DNA from 2 places in the Pseudomonas helvetica genome. Region 2 is predicted to be linked to the other one. Evidence: predicted binding sites of a transcription regulator. Region 2 holds the regulator's gene; the other holds the start of a gene.
What was found. Region 2 encodes sigma-54, which starts transcription at its own class of promoters, with help from an activator protein. Its sites were predicted from a motif close to ANTGGCATNNANNTTGCTNT; they were not measured.
Positions count from the first base shown of each region.

Region 1: glnA (glutamate--ammonia ligase) is a predicted target of sigma-54. The motif match lies at 3,307-3,326, and genes of this name have one in related genera.

Region 1 is NZ_CP150917.1:353,505-358,585, reverse strand. Features, by position in the region: gene typA (translational GTPase TypA) at 1-1,498, opposite strand, end outside; gene thiI (tRNA uracil 4-sulfurtransferase ThiI) at 1,638-3,092, opposite strand; gene glnA (glutamate--ammonia ligase) at 3,423-4,829, shown strand; gene AABM55_RS01600 (chorismate mutase) at 4,965-5,081, shown strand, end outside.
Region 2 is NZ_CP150917.1:5,281,532-5,286,612, reverse strand. Features, by position in the region: gene rapZ (RNase adapter RapZ) at 1-489, opposite strand, end outside; gene ptsN (PTS IIA-like nitrogen regulatory protein PtsN) at 492-956, opposite strand; gene raiA (ribosome-associated translation inhibitor RaiA) at 969-1,277, opposite strand; gene AABM55_RS24460 (RNA polymerase factor sigma-54) at 1,387-2,880, opposite strand; gene lptB (LPS export ABC transporter ATP-binding protein) at 3,062-3,787, opposite strand; gene lptA (lipopolysaccharide transport periplasmic protein LptA) at 3,787-4,332, opposite strand; gene lptC (LPS export ABC transporter periplasmic protein LptC) at 4,319-4,891, opposite strand; gene AABM55_RS24440 (HAD family hydrolase) at 4,899-5,081, opposite strand, start outside.

The sequences.
Region 1 (5,081 bases), 1.5 Mb from region 2:
AGTAGGTCAGCGCCTTGCCGGTTTCTACCGATACCAGAACACCGTTCTGACGGCCGGACATGTCGCCGGACTTCATGGTGTCGTAGCGATCGAAGATCGAGGTCAGGATGCCAGCACCGTTGGTCAGGGTCAGGAACTGGTTACGGAAACCGATCAGACCGCGAGCAGGGATGTTGTATTCCAGACGAACACGGCCTTTGCCATCCGGCACCATGTTGGTCAGGTCGCCTTTACGCAGGCCCATCTCTTCCATGACCTTGCCCTGGGATTCTTCAGGGGTGTCGATGGTGACGTTTTCGAACGGTTCCTGCTTCACGCCGTCAACCTGACGGATGATCACTTCCGGACGACCAACGCCCATTTCGAAGCCTTCGCGACGCATGGTTTCGATCAGTACCGAGAGGTGCAGCTCACCACGGCCGGAAACCTTGAACTTGTCAGCCGAGTCGCCTTCTTCAACGCGCAGTGCAACGTTGTACAGCAGCTCTTTGTCCAGACGTTCCTTGATGTTACGGGAAGTCACGAACTTGCCTTCTTTACCGCAGAAAGGCGAGTCGTTTACCTGGAAGGTCATGGAAACGGTTGGCTCGTCAACGGTCAGAGGCTTCATCGCCTCGACAGTGTCCGGGTGGCACAGGGTGTCGGAGATGAACAGCGAGTCCATACCGCTGATGCACACGATGTCGCCTGCCGCAGCTTCTTCAACGTCGATACGGTGCAGACCGTGGTGACCCATCAGCTTCAGGATACGACCGTTACGCTTCTTGCCGTCGGCGCCGATAGCCACGACCGGAGTGTTCGGCTTGACGCGACCACGAGCGATACGGCCAACGCCGATAACACCCAGGAAGCTGTTGTAGTCCAGTGCCGAGATTTGCATCTGGAATGGACCGTCACGGTCAACTTTTGGAGCTGGAACGTGGTCAACAATCGCCTGGTACAGCGGGGTCATGTCTTCAGCCATGTCGGTGTGGTCCAGACCGGCAATACCGTTCAGGGCCGAAGCGTAGACGACTTGGAAGTCCAGCTGTTCTTCGGTAGCACCCAGGTTGTCGAACAGGTCGAAGATCTGGTCCAGAACCCAGTCCGGACGTGCGCCTGGACGGTCAACCTTGTTGATGCACACGATCGGACGCAGGCCGGCTTCGAAGGCCTTCTTGGTCACGAAACGGGTTTGCGGCATAGGGCCGTCTTGAGCGTCAACCAGCAGCAGAACGGAGTCAACCATCGACATTACGCGTTCAACTTCACCGCCGAAGTCGGCGTGGCCCGGGGTGTCCACGATGTTGATGTGGTAGCCGTTCCAGTTGATGGCGGTGTTTTTCGCCAGAATGGTAATACCGCGCTCTTTCTCCTGGTCGTTGGAGTCCATCACGCGCTCGTCGTTGAGCTCGTTGCGCTCCAGGGTGCCGGATTGACGCAAGAGCTTGTCTACCAGGGTGGTCTTACCATGGTCAACGTGAGCAATGATGGCGATGTTGCGTAGATTTTCGATCACTTGTGTATCTCGATCAGAGGATTCGGTGTGCTGACAAGTCTTGGCAGCGATTTACAGTAGAGTCAGGCCTTGCCGTTACAGCTTGACGGCGGCGTCGGGGGGCCGGTGACGCAGGCCACAGGCAAACAGCCCCGGGCTCTTAGCTCGGTCGATAAACGCGCACATTGGCATGCCCCTCACTGAGCAAATGGTGGGCATGCAGGCGACTCATCACGCCTTTGTCGCAATACAGCAGGTACTGGCGAGTAGGGTCCAGTTCCTTGAAACGAGCGTTCAGAGCATAAAACGGCATCGCTTGTACCTCGATACCAGCAAGCTCCAGCGGGTCGTCTTCGGCGGCATCCGGGTGACGGATGTCGATGATGATCTGACCGGCCAGCGCCTCACTGACTTCTTCAACCTGCACATCCTGGCCCAATTCGTCGATCACCCGATCGATCGGCACCAGCTTGGCGTTCTCGAGCGCACGCTCGAGCACTGCCATATCGAATTCTTTCTCTTCATGCTCCACGCGCGGACGCTTGGCGTGGGTCTTGGGGTTCACCGAAATGACCCCGCAGTACTCCGGCATGTGCTTGGCGAAATCGGCGGTGCCGATTTCGTTGGCCAGGTCGATGATGTCCTGCTTGTGACTGGCGATCAGCGGACGCAACACCAGCTTGTCGGTCACGCAGTCGATCACCGACAGGTTCGGCAGCGTCTGGCTGGAAACCTGGGAAATCGCTTCGCCGGTGACCAGTGCCTCGATGTCCAGTCGATCCGCGATCCGGGACGCAGCGCGCAACATCATACGCTTCAATACTACGCCCATATGACTGTTATCGACTTTGCCGAGAATTTCTCCCAGCACTTCCTCGAACGGCACACTGACAAATAACACGCGCTGGGAGCTGCCGTACTTCTTCCAGATGAAATGCGCGACTTCCATTACGCCCAATTCGTGGGCACGCCCGCCGAGATTGAAGAAGCAGAAGTGGGCCATCAGCCCGCGGCGCATGATCTGGTAAGCCGCGACGGTGGAATCGAAACCGCCGGACATCAGCACCAGGGTCTGTTCCAGCGCGCCGAGCGGGTAGCCGCCGATGCTGTTGTGCTGGCTGTGAATCACGAACAACCGTTTGTCGCGAATTTCGATGCGAACTTCGATTTCAGGCTGTTTAAGCGAAATCCCGGCGGCGCCGCACTGACGACGCAGCTGGCTGCCGACGTATTTCTCGACGTCCATCGAGCTGAATTCGTGCTTGCCGGCACGCTTGCAGCGCACCGAAAAGATCTTCCCGGCCAGCGAATCACCATAGTGCTGCTTGCACTTGGCAACGATGTCGTCGAAGTCGCCCAGCGGGTACTCGTCGACCTGCAGGAAATGCGCGATGCCCGGCATGCAGCTCAGGCGCTCGGTCATGTCCTTCAAGGCCTTGGGGTCACTGACGTGCGTTTCCAGCTCGAGGTTGTCCCACACGCCGTTCACCACCACGGCCGGGTCCAGGTCGCGGAGCACAGCACGGATGTTCTTGGCCAATTGACGGATGAAACGCGTCCGTACCGGGCGGCTCTTGATGGTGATCTCGGGGAAGACTTTTACGATTAGTTTCATGAAAACAGCGCGCGCAGGGCCAGCCGAAAAAGGGGGGCGCGGATTATAGCGGAAATTGCTCAAGGTTTAACCAGTTAATGTGCAGAAGGTTTTCAATGCACCAAAACAGGTCATTTATGAAATTGAGCGCTACATTAAAGGGCGATATTTCCTGTTTTAAAGCGCCTTGCACCTTTATAAGCGTGATATTGGGGCAATTAACCCAAGTCGGGGCACTGGCATGCAATTTGCTCCCTTGTGAGGCAGGTTGCCAAGGCAGAGTATTCGCGCCGGCATCACCCACATTCTAAGGGCATCCATTACTAAGCCCGAAGCCACCCGGAGGACACTATGTCGAAGTCGGTTCAACTCATCAAAGATCATGACGTCAAGTGGATTGATCTGCGCTTCACGGACACAAAAGGCACTCAGCACCACGTGACCATGCCGGCTCGCGATGCGCTGGATGAAGCTTTCTTCGAAGAAGGCAAAATGTTCGACGGTTCCTCCATTGCTGGCTGGAAAGGCATCGAAGCTTCCGACATGATCCTGATGCCGGACGACACCACTGCCGTCCTGGACCCGTTCACCGAAGAGCCGACCCTGATCCTGGTTTGCGACGTGATCGAGCCTTCGACCATGCAAGGCTATGACCGTGACCCACGTGCCATCGCCAAGCGCGCCGAGGAATACCTGAAGTCCACCGGTATCGGCGACACCGTTTTCGTCGGTCCAGAGCCTGAGTTCTTCATCTTCGACGAAGTGAAGTTCAAGTCCGACATCTCCGGCTCGATGTTCAAGATCTACTCCGAACAAGGTTCGTGGATGTCCGACCAGGACGTGGAAGGCGGCAACAAAGGCCACCGTCCAGGCGTCAAAGGCGGCTACTTCCCGGTTCCGCCATTCGACCACGACCACGAAATCCGTACCTCCATGTGCAACGCCATGGAAGAAATGGGCCTGGTCATCGAAGTTCACCACCACGAAGTGGCGACTGCCGGCCAGAACGAAATCGGTGTGAAGTTCAACACCCTGGTCGCCAAGGCTGACGAAGTTCAGACCCTGAAGTACTGCGTACACAACGTTGCCGATGCATACGGCCGCACCGCGACCTTCATGCCTAAGCCGCTGTACGGCGACAACGGTTCGGGTATGCACGTTCACCTGTCCATCGCCAAAGATGGCAAGAACACCTTCGCTGGCGAAGGTTATGCCGGCCTGTCCGACACCGCCCTGTACTTCATCGGCGGCATCATCAAGCACGGTAAGGCCCTGAACGGCTTCACCAACCCGTCGACCAACTCCTACAAGCGTCTGGTCCCAGGCTTCGAAGCTCCAGTAATGCTGGCCTACTCGGCTCGCAACCGTTCCGCTTCGATCCGTATTCCTTACGTGTCGAGCCCTCGCGCTCGCCGTATCGAAGCACGTTTCCCGGATCCGGCAGCCAACCCGTACCTGGGCTTCGCTGCACTGTTGATGGCTGGCCTGGACGGCATCCAGAACAAGATCCACCCAGGCGATGCGGCTGACAAAAACCTGTACGACCTGCCGCCTGAAGAGGCGAAAGAGATCCCACAAGTTTGCGGCAGCCTGAAAGAAGCCCTGGAAGAGCTGGACAAAGGTCGTGCGTTCCTGACCAAAGGCGGCGTTTTCAGCGACGACTTCATCGACGCTTACATCGCCCTGAAAAGCGAAGAAGAAATCAAAGTACGCACCTTCGTACACCCACTGGAATACGAGCTGTACTACAGCTGCTGATCCAGTAACGCCCGCGCAAGCGGCGTAACAAAAAAGAGGCCTCCTTCGGGAGGCCTTTTTTGTGGGCGAACACTTATTATCAGGCCTACTGTTATAGGCATCATGCCCTTCCACGGAATGAAGAAGAGACGTCCCATGTACCTACGTTTGAGCCTTGCACTGTTCACCGCCCTGCTCGCCAACACTGCCTGCGCTGCCACCACTGCCACTCATGCTCCAGCTCCAACCCCGGCACCCGCGGCCCTCGCCCCG
Region 2 (5,081 bases):
CGGCTCTGGCTGGTTCAAGAGGCGCAACTTGATGGTATCGCGCAACTGATACAGGTTCAGATTGGTGGTGTTGACCTTGAGGTCCGCCAGGTCGGCAATCGGTCCCAGCAGATTGGTTTCGTCATCGATGGCTTCGGCCAGCGAGCGGTTGGCGCTGCTCAGCGGGTGGCGGCGACGGGTTTCCGAGAAACGCTTGAGCAAGGTTTCTTCGTCGGCGTCCAGGTACAGCACATCGCATTGAATGTGCCGGCTGCGCACTTCTTCCAGGAGTTCCGGGAAGCGTGACAGGTGGCTCGGCAGGTTGCGCGCATCGATGGAAACCGCAACCAGCGGTTGCGCCAGTTCGGTGTGAATCAGTGCGCGCTCGGCCAGTTCCGGTAACAGGCCGGCCGGCAGGTTGTCGATGCAGTAGTAACCGTTGTCCTCCAGTACATCGAGGGCGGTACTTTTACCTGAGCCAGAACGGCCGCTGACGATGATCAAGCGCATGATTAGTGACCGTTCTGCTCGTCGAGGACAACCTGATACAGGGCTTCATTACTTTTTGCGCTGCGCAGGCGATCACGGACTTCTTTACGATCGAGCATGCTGGCGATCTGGCGCAGCAGTTCCAGGTGCGCATCGGTAGCGGCTTGCGGGACCAGCAGAACGAATAGCAGGTCGACCGGAGCGCCGTCGATGGCGTCGAAATCTATAGGAGCGTCCAGGTGCATCAAGGCACTGATGGGCGACTCGCAACCTTTGAGGCGGCAGTGGGGGATGGCGATGCCGTTGCCAAAACCGGTGGAGCCGAGTTTTTCACGGGCGACCAGACTCTCGAAGACATCCTGCATGGCCAGACCCGGCACTTCGCGGGCGATCAGGTTGGCAATTTGTTCGAGGGCTTTCTTTTTACTGCCGCCCGGCACGTTCACCAAAGAACGGCCGGGGGTCAGGATGTTTTCAAGTCGGATCATGGGTTGGGAGTGTTAACGACCGGTCGCGCCCTGGAGGAGGCTCTGGGTCTTTTCCTTATGCTTTTTGAGTTGTTTATCCAGCTTGTCGGTCAGGGCGTCGATCGCGGCATACATGTCGTTATGCTCAGCGTTGGCGACCACTTCTCCACCGGGGATATGCAGCGTGGCTTCGATTTTCTGCAGCAGCTTCTCGACGGTCAACGTGACCTGCACATTGGTGATCTTGTCGAAATGCCTTTCTAATCGGTCGAGCTTTTCGCCGATGTAGATGCGCAGGGGTTCGGTCACTTCCAGTTGGTGTCCACTGATGTTGACTTGCATACAGCTTCTCCTTCGTTGCCAGTGCATAAGGCGGCAGGCTGGCTTGCCTGCCACTAGAGCGTGTCCGAAAAGCTTTCGAACACACCCTGGAACGCTATGGCGTAGCCCGTCACATCAACCGCTTGCGTTCGCTCGAAGGCGCGATCCCCAGGGACTCGCGGTACTTGGCGACGGTGCGGCGGGCCACCTGAATGCCTTGTGCCTCCAGTAAACCAGCGATCTTGCTGTCACTCAACGGCTTTTTCTGATTTTCCGCTGCAACCAGTTTTTTGATGATTGCGCGGATCGCTGTGGACGAGCATTCGCCGCCTTCAGAGGTGCTGACATGGCTGGAGAAAAAGTATTTCAGTTCATAAATACCGCGTGGGGTATGCATGAATTTTTGCGTGGTCACCCGTGAAATCGTCGACTCGTGCATGCCGACCGCTTCAGCGATGTCATGCAGGACCAAAGGCTTCATGGCCTCATCGCCGTACTCAAGGAAGCCGCGCTGGTGCTCGACGATCTGGGTAGCGACTTTCATCAGGGTTTCGTTGCGGCTTTGCAGGCTCTTGATGAACCAGCGCGCTTCCTGCAACTGATTGCGCATGAAGGTGTTGTCGGCGCTGGTGTCGGCGCGGCGGACAAAGCCGGCGTATTGCGGGTTGACGCGCAGGCGCGGAACCGACTCCTGGTTCAACTCCACCAGCCAGCGCTCGTTGTCTTTGCGCACGATGACGTCGGGAACGACGTACTCGGCTTCGCTGGACTCGATTTGCGAGCCTGGACGCGGATTCAGGCTTTGCACCAGTTCGATGACCTGGCGTAGCTCATCTTCCTTGAGCTTCATGCGGCGCATCAGTTGGCTGTAGTCGCGGCTGCCCAGCAGGTCGATGTAATCGATGACGAGGCGCTTGGCCTCAGCCAGCCAAGGGGTCTTGGCGGGCAATTGACGCAGTTGCAGCGACAGGCATTCGCTGAGGTTGCGTGCGCCGATACCGGCCGGCTCGAATTGCTGGATGCGATGCAGGACGGCTTCGATCTCGTCGAGCTCGATGTCCAGTTCCGGATCGAAGGCTTCGAGGATTTCCTCGAGGGTTTCGTCCAGGTAGCCCTGATTGTTGATGCAATCGATCAGGGTCACCGCGATCAGTCGATCGGTGTCGGACATCGGTGCCAGGTTCAATTGCCAGAGCAGATGACTCTGCAGGCTTTCGCCGGCGGAAGTGCGAGTGGTGAAGTCCCATTCGTCGTCATCGTTGCTCGGCAGGCTGCTGGCGCTGGTCTGGTAAACGTCTTCCCAGGCGGTGTCGACCGGCAGTTCGTTAGGGATGCGCTCATTCCAGTCGCCTTCCTCAAGGTTGTCTACCGTCGGCGCGGTTTCCTGGTAGGAGGGTTCCTGGATGTCGGTGTTGGGTTTCTGCTCGATATTGTCCGCCATCGGGTCGGCGTTATCGAAGTCGTCGCCTTCTTCCTGGCGTTCGAGCATTGGATTGGACTCCAGTGCCTCCTGGATTTCCTGTTGCAGGTCCAGGGTCGACAATTGGAGCAGGCGGATGGCCTGTTGCAGCTGCGGTGTCATCGTCAGCTGCTGGCCCATTCTCAAGACTAGCGATGGTTTCATGGCAGGGGCTTAACACCTTATTCGCCGGCGCACATGCGCCATCCACTACAGGGCGCCGGAGCGCCAAACATAAGCAAATTATATGCCTGAAACTGAAGTGTTTGCCTAGAGCGCTGTAACAATAAATACGTATAGTTTTATTGGGGCAAGCGCTCCGGCGACTGACCAGACACCTCAGTGCTTACAGGCGGAACTCATGGCCCAGATACACTTCCTTGACCAGGTCGTTGGCCAGGATGGTTTCGGCGTCGCCTTCGGCGATCAATTGACCGTCGTTGACGATGTAGGCGGTTTCGCAGATGTCCAGGGTTTCACGGACGTTGTGGTCCGTGATCAGCACGCCGATACCCTTGGCCTTGAGGTGATGAATGATCTGCTTGATGTCGCCCACCGAAATCGGGTCCACGCCGGCGAAAGGTTCGTCGAGCAGGATGAATTTCGGTGCCGTGGCCAGGGCGCGAGCGATTTCCACACGGCGACGTTCGCCACCGGAAAGGCTCATGCCGAGGTTGTCGCGGATATGGTTGATGTGGAATTCCTGCAACAGGCTTTCCAGCTCTTTGCGACGACCGGCCTTGTCGAGTTCCTTGCGGGTCTCGAGGATGGCCATGATGTTGTCGGCGACCGAGAGTTTGCGGAAGATCGACGCTTCTTGTGGCAGATAGCCAATACCCGCTCGTGCACGACCGTGCATTGGCTGGTGGCTGACGTCCAGGTCGTCGATCAGTACGCGCCCCTGATCGGCCTGGACCAGGCCCACGATCATGTAGAAGCAGGTTGTCTTGCCGGCACCGTTCGGGCCAAGCAGGCCGACGATCTGGCCGCTGTCGATCGACAGGCTGACGTCACGCACGACCTGGCGGCTCTTGTAGCTCTTGGCCAGATGCTGGGCTTTCAGAGTTGCCATTACTGGGCCTTCTGCTCGTCGGTTTTCTTTTTCGGCTGGATCACCATATCGACCCGTGGGCGCGGCGCAGTGACCGAGGCACCGGTAGCGCGGCCTGCGTTAGCAACCTGCTTGACGGTGTCGTAGACGATTTTCTCGCCTTCGGTGGTGTTGCCTTCGTTGATCACCTTGGCACGGTCGATCAGTACGATGCGGTTTTGCGCGGCATGGTACTGGATAGTCACCCCGTAGCCCTGGACGGGTTTGGTGTCGGTCGGCTTTTGCAACTGCTCGAAATACGCCAGGTTGCCCACCGAGGTCACGACATCGATATCGCCGGCCTTGGTGCGGGTGATGGTCACGGTGTTGCCTTTGATGATCATCGAGCCCTGGGTAATGATCACGTCACCTTTGTAGGTGGCCACGCCATTCTTGTCGTCCAGCTGAGCATCGTCAGCCTGAATGCGAATGGGTTGCTGGCTATCGTTCGGCAGAGCCCAGGCGCTCACGCTTCCCAGTGCTGCGCCCAGACTGAGCAAAATAGGGAGAGTTTTAACGAGCCTCATACTGTCCTCTTACGTTCGATAGCAGGTGTATCCTGCTGTCTTTCAAATACGCTTTCATTCCGTTACCAGTCGATACACCACCAGCGCCGTCGATTCTAACGGCTTGCTGGGTCTGCGCATATTGCTGTTGCGGGAATACCGTCATACGACTACTGGTAATCAGCATCGGGCGGTTCTGCTCGTCCGTGCGTGCGATACGTACCGAGTCGATCAATTCAACTTCAGTGCCGCCTGAATTGACCTCGCCACGCTTGCTCTGGATGTGCCAGGGGTACGCGGTGCCCCGATACATGTTCAGGTCGGGGTTGGTCAGCAGGGTGATGTCGGTTGCTTTGACGTGCTCGACCTTGTCGGATGTCAGGTCATACTGCAATTTGCCATCGGGCAGGTACTGCACGCTGTGGGCGTTGATGGCGTAGTAGTCGATCTGGCTCTCGTCGACGTGCGCTACCGGCTTGTCGAGAAAGCGTTCCGGGCTGATGTTCCAGTAGCCAACGGCCGCGAGCAACGCGGCAATGACCCCGAAAAACACTATGTTGCGAATTTTCTTGCTCAGCATAAGTGGCTCACAGGTACGCGGCATTAGCCGCTTCAAGGTTGCCCTGGGCACGCAGGATCAGCTCACAGAACTCGCGAGCGGCACCTTCGCCGCCACGGGCCTGAGTGATGCCGTGAGCGTTTTCGCGGACGAAGCTGGCGGCGTTGGCCACTGCCATGCCCAGGCCAACACGGCGAATCACCGGCAGATC